2 regions of the Paenibacillus sp. NPDC057886 genome follow, and region 1 is predicted to be linked to the other one. Evidence: riboswitches for the same ligand, from Rfam matches in the RefSeq annotation. Region 1 holds a riboswitch; the other holds the start of a gene.
What was found. Region 1 has a riboswitch for cobalamin ahead of metE (5-methyltetrahydropteroyltriglutamate--homocysteine S-methyltransferase). Riboswitches for the same ligand answer to the same signal wherever they lie in the genome.
Positions count from the first base shown of each region.

Region 1 (7,516 bases):
TCCGTGTCAGCCATTTCGAGATTCGTTAAGTCGACCTATGGAAATTGCAGCTAATAGCATGTGCCCGGTTCGTTAAACAAGAAATAACGCTAAAAAGGGAAGTCCTTGTCATGTCATGACTGGGACTTCCCTTTTTGTTTGTAATCTAACTATTGGAAAGCTAAAACGCGGATTAGATTGAGGAGTCAGCGGTTACCCGTTCTCTTGCCGTACGAGCAGCGTCTACCATGATGCTCAATGCATCTACGACTTCGGCTTTACCACGTGTTTTCAGGCCGCAGTCAGGGTTCACCCAGAACAGATCTGCTGGCAGTACTTGAAGTGCACGCTCAATCATATTCAACATCTCGTCCTTGCCTGGAACACGCGGACTGTGGATGTCGTATACACCGAGTCCGATGCCTTTGTCATACGTATTCTGCTCGAAGCTGCCTACCAGTTCCCCATGGCTACGGGATGTTTCGATCGAGATAACATCTGCATCCAAGTCGCTGATGGCATCAATAATATCATCGAACTCGCAGTAGCACATGTGGGTATGCACCTGCGTTGTTGGTTTTACGGTTGCAGTAGCTAAACGGAAGGATTCCACGGCCCATTGCAGGTACTCATCCCACTTGCTTCGTTTGAGTGGAAGTCCTTCACGCAGAGCTGGCTCATCAACCTGAATCATCTCAATGCCTGCTTGCTCGAGCGCTTCAACCTCGTCCCGAATGGCGCGAGCAATCTGGTAGGATACTTCGCTGCGTGGAATATCCGAGCGGACAAAGGACCAGTTCAGAATCGTTACCGGGCCTGTGAGCATGCCTTTCACAGGTTTGTTGGTCAGTGTCTGGGCATACGCCGTTTCTTTCACCGTCATCGGTTCATTGAACAGCACATCTCCGTAAATTACAGGTGGCTTCACGCAGCGTGAGCCGTAGGATTGTACCCAGCCATTTTTGGTGAAGGCGAATCCGGTCAGCTTCTCACCGAAAAACTCGACCATATCGGTACGTTCGAACTCACCGTGTACCAGCACATCCAGACCAATTTCCTCCTGGATGGTAATCCATTCCTGGATCTGTTCACGCACATAAGCGTCATATTGCTCCGCATTCCATTCACCTTTACGGAAGAGTGCGCGTGCTTTGCGCACGTCTGCCGTTTGCGGGAAGCTGCCAATGGTTGTTGTTGGCAGCAGCGGGAGCGACCATTTTTGCTGCTGCAATTCGCGTCGCTCCTGGAATGACGCGTTGCGAAGCAGCTGCTCGTCAGCGTGCACCCCTGCAGGCGCACCACTCAGGCGTGTCCGTGATTCGGACACGCTCAGCAGGCGCACCGCTTCGGTGCTCGCCTGGGCGCGGCGGCTGGCTTCAGCCAAAGCCGCTGCTTGGTCCGCCTGCTTCGCACCGCCGGACAACAACGTGCCGAGCGTCGCAATTTCTTCCAGCTTCTCGTCGGCAAAGGCCAGGGCATTGCGCAGTACCGGATCAAGCGCGCTCTCCTGAGCGGCAGTAACCGGTACATGCAACAGGCTGCAGGAAGGCTGAATGATCAGCTTGCCTTCGGCTGCGAATTCAGCCACCTGCTCCAGCAGCTTCGCCGTCTCCGCGAGATCGGCGCGCCAGATGTTGCGCCCGTCGATGACACCGGCGCCCAACCATTTATCCAGCGGGAAGCCATACTCCCGCAGGCTGGCCAGGTTGCCTTCATAGCCGTGGACCAGGTCCAGGCCGATTCCGGCTACAGGCAGTGCTGTCACGACCGGATAAGCTTCCACCGATTCGAAGTACGTTTGAAGCAGCAGCTTCAATTCCGGTGCGGCTTGTGCCAAGGCAGCATACACCTGTTGCAGCAAGGCTTCATCTTCGGAAGAGACCGCCAGCGTCAGAGCAGGCTCATCGATCTGTACCCACTGTACGCCTTCTGCTTGTAGTTCGGACAGAAGCTGGCCGTATACTGGAACGAGGCGTGTGACGATCTCTGCGAAGCGCTCCGCGTCATAGCCTTTGGCGAACCGTACATACGAGTACGGGCCGACAACGACCGGTTTACCTTCCAGCCCAAGCTCCTGCTTCGCTTCGCGATAGGCGGCAAGGGGTTTATTTTCAAGCAATGCAAATGCAGTGTCATTATGAATCTCAGGTACGATGTAGTGATAGTTGGTGTTCAGCCACTTGGTCATCTCACAGGCGGTTGCCTGATCATTACCCCGGGCCATGGCGTAGTAGGTAGATACGGATACCGGTCCGCCTGAATGGTTAAAACGCTCAGGAACGACGCCAAACATCGCGGATACGTCAAGAATATGATCATAGTAGGAGAAGTCGCCCACAGGAATCAGATCGAGCTGCTGTGCCTGCTGTTTCTTCAGATCCTGCAACCGAAGCGTGGTTAGCTCCTGATGAAGCGTGGATTCATCGATTCGACCGGCCCAGAAGGACTCCAGTGCTTTTTTCCATTCGCGTCCCGCACCGATGCGGGGGTAACCGAGGTTGCCTGTCAGTACTTGTGCCTGTTGTTGCTGTGATTGCGACATGTAAAATTCCTCCTCATTTATAATAAATAAACTCATCAAGTTGAAGCTATTGTGGTGTGTTTCATTTGAAAGCATCAAAAAAAGGCATTCTTTCCGATTCCATACCCCGAGAAACAGGCATCAAGATTGACGACTGTGCACAAAGATAGAATGGGAAAGAACACCTGCTATAAGTAGTTGTAGCGGTTGCTCTAACACCTCCCTATCTTCCGTAGGTCATGCGATGCTGTCGAAACAGGCAGGTCTCCTGGCTTACGGATCATGGTCTTGTACATGTCCTTCCCGGTGGATACACCAGTGGATTGCTTATGTACAGACTCCCCGTTTACAGTGGCGGGACCGCGACGGACTTACACCGTGCTTCCCTTTTAAGCCTGACCACGCGTTTAGCGCGGTCGGCACCTGTTTCCGTGTGCAGAAATGTGCGTACACATCTCCGGCTATGAAATTGGTGACCAAGCATATAGGATAGATTGTATAATGATGCAATCGTCGTATACTTGCTCTTATGCTACCAATCATAGACGATAACCTACGGGCTTGCAACATATAACATTAATCCGATCGGAAATAAAATAGAACCCTATGAAACCTTGGTTTATTGCCAGATTGAATTCTTAAAAAAACTCCTTAAAATGAACCCAATCATCGCCCACGCTAATGCTTGATTCAACCCAATAAAAAAACCGTTACCATGCATCTAACTGCATGGTAACGATTGTCTGGCCAGCCATCGTTGCACCCACATCGATGATGCGCTGATTACGACTGCCGCGAAAAGGAAGAGACACATCACGCTCAGCTGCGATATAAGGCCCATCGATAATGACGTCGCATAGCCGGGATAACTCCGCCCGTGACGGGTCTGTAATCAGCTCTTCATATACAAACCCCGTGTAGGCCCATACGGTCAGATTAGGCCGAGCGGTCCGAAGCTGCCGAACCCAGGAGGTGCACTCTGCGGCAGAGAAAAAAGGATCACCCCCGCATAAGGTAACCCCTTCCAGCAAGGGGTGCGAAGTCACTTCATGTAAAATCTGCTGCTGCCGCTCCGCCGTGAAAGGTTCACCTGCCCGGAAGCTCCACGAATCGGGACTGAAACAGCCCGGACAGGCATGTCGGCATCCGCTGATGAACAACACAGCACGCAGGCCCGTACCTTCATTCACTGATTCCGGGATATAACCATACAGATTCACCGATGCTTCACCCGGTCTCGCACTTCGGCCTGCTTCGCCGTATTGAAGCGTACTTTATAGTCACCGGTCAGATATCCCGTCACCCGGCGCAGTCGCTGGAAATGCACGTGGTTTTCATGAGCTTCACATCCAGGACATACATCTCCGATGACGCCCTCATAGCCACAGGAAGGACAGCGATCAATCGGATGATTAATGGAGAAATACCCGATGTCCTGGGCCAGCGCGTATTGCACGATTCGTTGGAAAGCTGCGGTATTGGCCCTTACATTCCCGTCGAGTTCGACATAAGAGATCGCCCCGGCATTACATAATGAGTGGAAGGGAGCTTCCAATTCAATCTTACGATAGGCAGGAAGGGTATGATAGACCGGGATGTGAAATGAATTGGTGTAGTATTCCCGGTCATTGACCCCAACGATGCTGCCGTATCGCTCACGATCAATCTTGGTGAATTTGCCGGATAGACCCTCGGCGGGCGTAGCAAATAAAGTGATATTCAGGTTATGCTGCTCACTCATCCGGTCACAGAACTCTCTCATCGTACGAATAACATTTAGAGCTTCACGATGTACATGGAGGTCTTGTCCATGGTGACGGCCATATAGAGCGGTCATACATTCAGCAAGCCCGATAAAACCAAGGGATAACGTACCATGCTTCAACAGGTCGGCTACCGGTTCATTCGGAGCCAATTGTTCACCACCTTCCCACACTCCTTCCCGCATCATGAAGTCCGATGCTTTGGCAGGCTGGTTCATCTGAATTCGATACCGGTGCAGCAGTCCATCCGTAGCATTGTGCATGACGGATTCCAATGCCGTATAGAAGCCCGCCCGGTCAGCGATGGCTCTTGTTCCCTGGCAGATCCCATATCGAATGCCGAGCTTGACCAGATTGATGGTATTAAAGGACAGGTTCCCTTTGCCGCTCTGACGATTGCGTCCGAAGCGATCAGCCAGTGTGCGTGTCCGGCATCCCATCGTCGCAATGATCGTATCGGGATCTTCCGGTTGATAATAGGGCAGGTTGAAGGAAGCATCCACATTGACAAAATTCGGATACATGCGCCGTGAGGAACAGGTCACAGCGAGCCGGAACAGATCGTAATTCGGATCTCCCTCAGATTGGTTAATTCCTTGCTTGCACTGGAAAATATGCTGTGGAAACACGGGAGTTTCCCCGTTACCGAGTCCACGAATGGTCGCTTCCAGCAACGACCGGGACACGAGCCGACCTTCGGCTGAAGTACACAGTCCGTAGTTCAGTGAAGTGAAAGGAATCTGTCCGCCAGCACGGCTGCTCATGGTGTTCAGGTTATGAATCAGGGACTCCGCAGCCTGTTCAGTCTCCAGTTCCGTTTCTTCACAGGCAAAGGCAAAGGTTCGAGGACACTTCTCCTTTGCTTCATCGCTATCCAGATGCAGCTGCTCATCGTCAATTCGGTCATTCTCCCCAAACAGCCGTTGTCCCTTCCGATAATGCTTACGGAACGAACGCTTCACATAAGGAGCGAGATCCCAGTCGATTTTATTGGCGGATACGCCGCCGTACTGGCTGTTCTGCTGGGATTGAAAAATAATGGCGACGAGTGCCATGGCAGACATGATCGTCTGTGGTGTACGAACCGAACCGTTGCCGGTGTTGAATCCGGAAGCCAGCAGCCGGTCAAACGGGATAAAGATACAGTTGGTCGTTCCAAGAGCATATTGATCCAGATCGTGTACATACAGATCTCCGTTCTCCACAGATACAGCGAGCTCGTGAGGCAGCACATGACGCAGAGCATGCCATTTGGCGGTCTCCGAACCGAGCCTGCTCATCTTGCCGCTGAACGAGTCTCCGTTCAGATTGGCATTCTCCCTCAGCGTATCTCCGTCTTCAGCACCAATAATTCGTCTTCCCAGGTCAGATAGCAGATCGGATGCCGGTGGAGAGGCATACTCAAGCATGTTCATATCGGTTCCTCCTAAATAATGAAATTGAAATTGTATAGGGATAATGTCCAATCATTGAACACTACATGTAGAGTTTCTTTATCCATTTATAAACTATATATTGTTATTTGGGTGTGATAATGATCACATGTGAGAGGTTGATCGACTGTCGTGATTTATAGCCCTGAATGATAAAGGTTTTCAAAGCTGGAGGGTAAGCGTATAATTTCTATTTACCATGCAAGTACAGTTGACGATGCTTGAAACAAGGATAGAAAACCTTATATATGTATAGGTTGTGACAGCTGTTTCGGAACTTTTGAACCCTCGTTAATCGATTGAATCATACTGTGGAATACGGATTTGAAATGCAGCTAAGACAAGAGGGGTGAGTCATGGGAACGGTAAGCATTACAAGGGGCTTCTATGAAAATATACAGGAAGCCGCGTCCCATATTGTAGACGTATTAAGCGGAATCTTAAAGGTGAACACCATCTTCGTTGCTACGAATGATGGCGTGACCAATGTTATTATGGAGGCTTTTAACCGCGAGGAAGAGTTGATTGCCAAAGGTAGTGAACTTCCATTTGAAGCGTCATATTGCAGCCTGGTATTAAGAGATAAGGGCAGCAGTCTGATCATCACGGATACATGTGAACATCCCCTTACGAAATCCATGGACGTAACAAGCGGACTGGGCAATCGTTTCTTTGTGGGGATTCCCATTATGCGGAGGTCCGGGGAAACGTTCGGCACAATCTGTCTGATGGATGATCCTGATTATGTGATCAGTGAAACGGATATGAAAACACTGCAAGCGATGGCCGTTTTTCTCGGGTATGTCGTGGATCTGGAAGATACGCTGCAAGTTCAGGAACAGAAGCTGAGTGATTCGGAGCAACTGCAAGAGCAATTGCAGGCAGAGAAGGAACGTGCGGAGTCTGAGGCGATGACCAAAACGCAGATGCTGTCGCTGATGAGCCACGAGATTCGTAATCCCCTGAACGGCATTCTGGGATTAACGGACCTGATGCGCACACCGGATATGTCGGACGAGCAGACAGAATATGTGAATATGATTGAAACCAGCGGTAACATTCTGCTCTCCCTGCTGAATAACATGATGAGTTTTAACGTCAATGACGCAGGCCGAACGGTCGTACACGATGATCCATTTGATCTGGTAGCCACGATTGAGAATACCGTTTATCTCTATGCTGGACTGGCGCTGAGCAAGAACATTGAGCTGGGATTGAACCTTGATCTGAATGTGTCCCAGGTTTTCGTTGGGGATGAAATTAAGATCGGACAACTATTGGCCCATGTCATTCAGTATGCTCTAGATTCAACACGGACAGGCTCGGTATTGGTTACGGCAACTGTAGTTGGTGGAGATGCAGAGGAAGCGGGTACGCTTCAACTCCATGTGAAGTACACCGGACGCATGTTGTCATCGGACAATAAGCGTAGATCATTTAACAATTTGGACGGAAATATTAGTACACAGAAGCTGGTGGGAACCAATCTCGGTTTGGCGGTTAGCCAGAACCTTGCCATCCTTATGAACGGCCGTATTCAGGTGCATGGCATGGGGGACAGGGAGACTGAATTTGAGATCAGGCTGCCGCTCCGCAGACATTGGGAACTGCCTCAGCTTGCCAGTATTCAGCATCGACTGAAGGGCAAAAAGGTGCTGCTTGCCAAGGACCCTGACATTCTGCAAGGGGCCTCTTCACTGATGCGCAGATGGGAGATGGATGTGCATATGACCTCGGTTACGACCGAAGCGTACGACTGGATTCAGGAGGGCTTTAAGCCTGATGTGGCCGTTGTGGATATGGGACTGCTGGAGGGTGGT
Region 1 is NZ_JBHVMZ010000002.1:281,405-288,920, reverse strand. It holds gene ACFVQB_RS08405 (glycoside hydrolase family 3 C-terminal domain-containing protein) at 1-29, shown strand, start outside; gene metE (5-methyltetrahydropteroyltriglutamate--homocysteine S-methyltransferase) at 173-2,521, opposite strand; cobalamin riboswitch at 2,742-2,942, opposite strand; gene nrdG (anaerobic ribonucleoside-triphosphate reductase activating protein) at 3,211-3,720, opposite strand; gene ACFVQB_RS08390 (anaerobic ribonucleoside triphosphate reductase) at 3,717-5,678, opposite strand; gene ACFVQB_RS08385 (hybrid sensor histidine kinase/response regulator) at 6,053-7,516, shown strand, end outside.

Region 2 (7,516 bases), on a different contig from region 1:
CCAATAAAGTCCTCCAGCTCCAGGTTGCCGAAGTAATGTTTTACATCCAGACCCTCAAGTGCAGTACGCACCTCAGATTCCTCGTAACGCTTGCCACGCAGCATGTCTTCGATATCCGCCACATCGCCTACACCGAAGAAGTCACCAAAGATTTTGATATCTTCAATCCGTCCATCCTTAATGTTCATGCGCAGATCGATGATGCCGACAGGGAATTTACGTGTATGCTTCACATTGCTTTCCGGGGAAAGCCCGTAGTTCCAGTCCCAATTGTTATAACGCTCGGCAGAGATTTTGTTAATTTTGTCCCAGTCTTTCTCTGTGAGTTCATATTGAGGAACGTCTTGTGGCTCCATGCGGAAAATATGACGGAGCAGCTCGTCCCGGAATTGTTCAATGGTCAGATTGCTGTCAATCAGATCACGAATATTCGCCACACGACTGCGCACGGATTTGGTGCTCTTGGACTTGAACTTCTCCGGATTAACGTTGAGTGAAGCCTGGACGTGGTCGAGGTTCAGGTTAAACATCAATGTGCCGTGACTGAACATGCGGCCCCGTGTAGAGAATTGAGCATTGCCCGAAATTTTCTTTTCTCCGACTTGCAGATCGTTACGTCCCGTTAGTTCGGCATTGACACCAAGCTCTTGCAGTGCCTCAACCACAGGCTGTGTGAATTTGCGGAAGTTATGGAAGGATTGTCCGTCATCCTTGGTAATAAAGCTGAAATTGAGGTTGCCCAGATCGTGATAAACGGCTCCGCCTCCCGAAAGACGACGTACGACTTGAACACCGTTATCCTGAACATACTCAATGTTGATCTCTTCAATGGTATTCTGGTGTTTTCCGATAATAATGGACGGGCGGTTGATGTAAAACAGCAAATAACTGTCATCCATCGGCAGATGCTTCAGAATGTATTCCTCAATGGCGAGGTTTACAGAAGGATCTGTAATGCCCTGGTTATCAACAAACAGCATGGTCATTCCTCCATTAATGTATGTGAGGGATGTATATCCCTTATGTAGTGATGCTTTACGGAATCGAAATTCCATCTCTATTGTAAACGAATTGTCGATGGGACACAAAGGAATTGAAGCCACAAAGGGCTTAAATAGCCAAAACAGGATTGACCCCTGCCTGCCACGACATCCATAATAAAAAGGACATGCAGAAAGGATGACGGACAGGATGACCGGTTTAATTGAAGTTTTCGGACATGGCGGTGATGTGGAGACAGCCGCGGCACGTTTTGGAGGGAATCCTGCGGATTTCCTCGATTTTAGCGCAAACATTAATCCTCTGGGTCCTCCTCGGGAAGTGCTGGAGGCTTTGGAACAAGGATTGCATACGGTACTTCGTTACCCCGATCCGGGTCATCGGGCGTTCAAAATGTTGCTCAGTGACCGACTGGGTTTAACCCCGGATCACATATCTGTGGGTAACGGGGCGGCAGAAAGCATGGCTCTAATCCTACTTGGACTCGCGCCGCGTAGAGTAGGTACAGTAGAGCCCGGTTTTTCGGAGTACAGTGCATTATCCAGACAATTTGGAGCAGAAGTCCATCATGTTCAAGGACGGGAAGAACTGGACTGGCGAGCAGAACCGGAGGATATTGAAAAGCTGATGGAGCGGGTGGACCTGCTTTTCCTTGGACAGCCCAATAACCCCAATGGGGTACAGTATCCGGTGGACGTTCTGCAACGGCTTGCTCGTAAAGCAGAGACAGCAGGCACGATATTGGTTGTCGATGAGGCATTTATCGATTTTATTCCTGAATCAGAGCGGCAATCGCTTGCGCCCAGATTGAAAGAGTATCCGCAAGTGATCATCATTCGCTCGATGACCAAGTTTTATGCGATTCCAGGCCTGCGTCTGGGTTATGCGATGGGTCGTCCCGAATGGATTCGTGCCATGACAGAGAAACAGGTCCCCTGGAGTGTGAATGGACTGGCGCTGATTGCAGGAGAGGCCTGTCTGCGCAGCGGGGAGGATTTTGAACAGGAGACAATGGCACTGGTGTCACACGAGCGAAAGAGATTAACGGAAGACTTGGAGGTTTTGGGATGTCAGGTGACGCGAGGAGAAGCCAACTTTATATTGGTAGCTCTCCCAGAACCGTGGACAGCGACATCCATGCAGGCAGCTCTCGGTGAACGAGGTATACTGATCCGAAGCTGCGCAATGTATCCCGGACTTGGGGAACGGCATGTACGTTTTGCGGTCAAGGACGCGGAGGCTAACGGACGTTTGCTGGAAACAATGGGAAATGTAATTGAGCCTAATCCGACAACCAGATTAGAGGCAGGGGGACAAAGCGATGGCACTGCCATTCTATAATTATTACTCCCGTTTACAACAGGACCAGAACGAATACAGATCTTCTGTGTGGCCGGGATTATACGTCTCTGCACATGAACGGCATATTAAAGCGTCCAGCCCCGCTGTTGTAACAGCACTTTCCAGTGCCGTGTATGGAGGCGGCATGATTGAACTGGACCGTATATTCAACATATATGTGGACAAACATTATCGCTGTGACGATCCACCACGTGATATTGCCGATCTGTTGATTGAATGGCAGGAGCAGCAGGAACAATGTGCCGGTCTTCTGACTGCGGTTCGATTGGAGCACACAGCCATCCAGGAATACGAAAGCGATGAGTTTGGATTACTTTGCTGTACTACAGCAGGTGTATCCAATGCTGCGCGGGCAGGTTCTGCAAGAACCGTGTTCGATGCTGCGGGGAATGAGATTCGCAATGAGATTGTGTCTCAGAAACCTGGGAAGGTTTCGGCTTCAACCTATACTCCGGGTACAATCAATATCATGTTGTGGATGAATGGACGTATGACAGCTGGAGCGATGGTGAATGCCATTCAGACCGCGGTAGAGGCGAAGGCTGCTGCGTTGGCTGATTTCGGTGTGGTGGATTCAGAGAATGGTCTGACCGCAACCGGAACAACAACGGATGCCATCGTACTCGCGGTAAGCCAGGCTGGAGTAAATAAACCGCTCATCAGTTATGCCGGGACGGCTACGGTCATGGGTGCAGCTATCGGCAGGCTGGTGTATGACACAATAACGGAAAGCCTGCAAGCCGCGCAGGAGTGGAAAGAGAGGAATAACAAGCAATGACATCTCTGCTGCATCAATGGGCTACTTGGCCGATCTGGACGGGAATGGCTGGAGCCTGGATTATTGTAGGAGCATACATATTGGATCGCTTCATCGGAGATCCACGCTGGATTCCTCATCCGGTGATTGGCATGGGAAAGGCCATCTCTGCACTGGAGCGGGCGATAAGGTCGCGGGTGGACTCGAACGAGGCTCTCAAAAGGGCAGGCGTATTATTTCCACTTTTGATTGCAGGCGGTTCTTTTGCACTGACTTGGGGATTAATCTATGTGCTGGGTCTTATCCATCCCGCCGTTGCGGTTGTGGCAGAAGTCGTGCTGATAGCAACCACCATTGCCTCGAAAGGTTTGAAAGATGCAGGCATGGAAGTTTACCGCCATCTGAGACAACAGGACTGGCCTGCGGCGAGACGTTCACTGGGTATGATTGTAGGGCGTGATACGGCTCATCTGGATGAACCGGAGATTGTGCGAGGGACGGTGGAGACTGTGGCGGAGAATATCGTGGATGCCATTGTCTCTCCATTGTTCTATGCCCTGATTGGTGGTGCACCACTTGCCATGGCCTACCGGGCCGTGAATACACTGGATTCCATGGTGGGTTATAAAAATGAAAAATATCTTCATCTCGGCTGGGCGTCTGCCCGTCTGGATGATTGGGCCAACTGGATTCCCGCACGGCTTACCGCCTTGCTGTTGATTATGGGAGCGTGGTTCATGAAGATGGATGCAAGAGGGGCATCGCGCATGGTATTCCGGGATGCACGACTGCACCCAAGCCCGAATAGCGGTTTTCCCGAGTCGGCGGTGGCTGGAGCATTAGGCATAAGACTTGGCGGGCATAACGTATATCACGGAGTGGCTTCATTTCGCGCTTATATGGGCGAGCCTACAAGGCGGATGGAAGCAGAAGATATCGTACGAACAACACGGCTTATGTTCTGGTCAGCAGGTTCTTTTGTTTTATTATGTTCGTTGGTCACCTTAGTGATATGGTCTGCTGGAGGTGCACTGCTATGGAGATAGAAGCTGGACAGGGTGGAATGCAAAGCCGCGAGGTTATTTTGATACGTCATGGTACAACGGCGTGGAACTTGGAAAAAAGATATCTTGGGCATACCGACATCGGACTGTTGCCCGGAGCAGAGCAGGAGCTATTTTCGCTGCGTGAGCAATTCAGCAATATCACATGCGACGCCCTGTATTGCAGTGATCTGCAGCGTTGTCAGCAGACACTTACACAGATTGCACCGTCCCAAGCGGGACAGGCCGAGCTTGATCCCCGACTAAGGGAGATCGACTTTGGTCAGTGGGAGGGGTTGACCTACGATCAGCTCAAGAACAATCCACAGTACCGAAAATGGATTGATGCCCCGCAGGAGATGACACCCCCTAAGGGTGAGCCTTGGAAAGCATTTGCAGAGCGTATTGATTCATTTATGGAAGAGAGTCTGATGTCCTTTTCACCCATACTGCACTCTCCCAACACGAACGTACCAAAGATAGCCGTCATTACGCATGGCGGTGTTATTCGTTATATGGTGTCACGTCTCATTCCGGATCAAGGATTCTGGGATACGCAGGTGATACCAGGACAAGCGATAAAGATTCGGCTGGATGGCAATGGGGGGAGCTGGGTTGGAACCAGATTGACTTTTCCGTAAATCGGGTTGTAAGGATGTACAATATAACCTATAATCACAACAGAAGTGTGACTTAGCAAGTGCATCATCGGATGGAGGCTCAACAAGCTCTACCAAGGATGCAGGATGCTCACTTGAATGGTTGAACAATATTAGCGACCAAGGGTCCCGCAGCAATGTTTCATGGGTTCATAGAAGGCCATGAACGGCAAACGGGTGAAATAGGGAAGCCGGTGTAAATCCGGCACGGTCCCGCCACTGTAAATCAGGATGAATTCCTGTAAGTCAGGTTACCTGCCCTGGACGTATAAACCGGTGTTCCTTCGAGGAAAGGACAGCGTTTCGGGCAGTTCTCTGTGCATATACAGCGCCAAGCTGACCATGCACAGATCGCCACATGCGAGACGTCATCCCTGATCCTGACCCAAGGATTGGGGATTTTATTTTTTCATATAAGATGAACCTAATATTTACAAGAGAACGAAGAGTGCAGAACCAATCTGAAGGAGCGTAAGCGTTCGCCTTTATCACCGGATTTTTTCCTTTTCGAAAAGGGAATCAAAAAAAATCTGGGGATAACAGCGATCGGAAGATGGTACTGCAATCGTAGTGGCCTAGTGTAAAGTTTGATGGATCAACTTATATAGGAACACAAATTCAAGCGGAATTGGGACAGGAGCACTACTCACTAGAATGGATAGAGAAGGGGAGAATGAACACAATGAATTTCAAGACATGGAAAGGCATGGCGTCACTGCTGAGCGCAGCGATGCTGGCACTGGCTTTGGCCGGTTGTGGTACAACAACAACGAACGAGGGTACAGGAACCTCGCAACCGGCACAGGAGCAATCCCAAGGCCAGGCGCAGACGGATCTCAAAACACAATATCCACTTACCGTTACAGATGCAACGGGTGAATCGTTCACGTTTGACAAGGCACCAGCAAAAATCGTATCCGTGTCTCCAGCTGAGACCGAAACGCTGTTTGCACTCGGATTGGACGAGCAGATTGTAGGGGTATCCGACTATGATGATTATCCTGAAGCTGCGACAACCAAAGCGAAAATGGGCGGCGTGGCCAAGCCGAACGAAGAGTCCATCATTGCCGCAGAAGCCGATATCGTATTCACAGGTATCTCGATGAGCGAAGAGTCTGTGAAGAAACTGCGCGATCTGGGCATTACGATTTTCAAAACAGATCCTAAATCAGTGGATGATGTGATGAACAACATTGAAACCTTTGGTAAAATCACGGATCATCAGGAAAAAGCACAGGAGATCATCACCCAGATGAAAAAAGATGTGGCTGATGTAACTGAAGCTGTGAAGGCAGTTAAACCGGAAGAAAAGAAAAAAGTATATGTTGAGTTCTCCCCAGGCTGGACTGTGGGTAAAGGTGAATTCATGGATGAATTGATCACACTGGCCGGAGGTAACAACGTAGCTTCCGATCTGACAGGCTGGAATCAGATTAATGAAGAGAACATTATTGCTTCCAATCCAGACGTTATCCTGTATGCGAACGATGTCATTGATGAAAATTCCAAAACATTGGATCAAATCATCAAAGCACGCAGCGGATGGGATCAAATCACGGCTGTGAAAAATGATGCAGTCATCGGTCTGGATGCCAACCTGTTGAGCCGTCCGGGACCACGGGTAACCCAAGGTCTGAAAGAAGTAGCCAAAGCGATCTACCCTGATCTGTTCAAATGAGTAAAAAACTGGCAGTGTACGGAACGGCCGGAATTGTGCTGCTTGTGTTAACCGTGCTCATCTGCACGGGCATCGGTTCGGTTGCCCTGCCTGCCTTGGACATTGCGGGCATCTTGCTTCATCGCATTCCCTGGCTGGGCGACTGGATTGTTCCTGACTGGAATACAGCAGCAGAACAGATTATATGGAAGGTCAGATTCCCACGTGTACTGCTTGCCGTGCTTGTAGGTGCATCACTGGCGATTGCCGGAACTGGATTCCAGGGGGTTCTTCGTAACCCTCTGGCTGATCCGTTTACCCTGGGCGTATCGTCCGGTGCATCGGTAGGTGCGGCTTTTCTGATTTTTTTTGGATTACAGTATGCGCTCATTGGGATCTGGACTCTGCCACTGGTCGCGTTTCTGACGGGAGTAATCACATTGTGGTTTGTACTGGCCCTCGCTCGTGAAGGACGCAAAATACCGACACACAGCCTGATTCTGGCTGGAGTGGTCATGCAAAGTTTCCTGGGAGCCGTAGTCTCCTTCCTGTCGACCATGTCGAAACAGACAATCAATGAAATTATATACTGGACGATGGGAAGTCTGGCACTGCGTGGGTGGTCGTATACGGCCATCCTTTTCCCGTATTTTGTGCTGGGACTGATTTTCCTCTGGAGCCGTGCGCGTTCGTTGAATGTGCTTGCCTTGGGGGAACGACAGGCCGCGCATATTGGGGTTCAAGTTGATGGATTGAAGCTGTCTGTGCTAGCTGTAGGTACGCTGCTTACGGCAGGTGCTGTCTCTGTATCCGGCGTGATCGGCTTCGTTGGATTGGTCATTCCGCATATTCTGCGGCTCATCGTGGGACCTGATTATCGCTTGCTGGTGCCTTTGTCCGCAATTGGCGGGGCCATCTTTATGGTCTGGGCAGACACGATTGCCCGCTCATTGCTGGCCCCAACCGAAATTCCGCTGGGTGTGGTTACGGCCTTCGTTGGAGCGCCATTCTTCGCGTATCTGTTACACCGGAACAAAAA
Region 2 is NZ_JBHVMZ010000003.1:610,487-618,002, forward strand. It holds gene lplA (lipoate--protein ligase) at 1-980, opposite strand, end outside; gene cobD (threonine-phosphate decarboxylase CobD) at 1,192-2,340, shown strand; gene ACFVQB_RS13405 (adenosylcobinamide amidohydrolase) at 2,321-3,139, shown strand; gene cbiB (adenosylcobinamide-phosphate synthase CbiB) at 3,184-4,164, shown strand; gene ACFVQB_RS13415 (histidine phosphatase family protein) at 4,155-4,802, shown strand; cobalamin riboswitch at 4,950-5,097, shown strand; gene ACFVQB_RS13420 (ABC transporter substrate-binding protein) at 5,503-6,498, shown strand; gene ACFVQB_RS13425 (FecCD family ABC transporter permease) at 6,495-7,516, shown strand, end outside.
Region 2: linked by a shared signal. The riboswitch ahead of ACFVQB_RS13420 (ABC transporter substrate-binding protein) and the one ahead of metE (5-methyltetrahydropteroyltriglutamate--homocysteine S-methyltransferase) in region 1 are both predicted to bind cobalamin.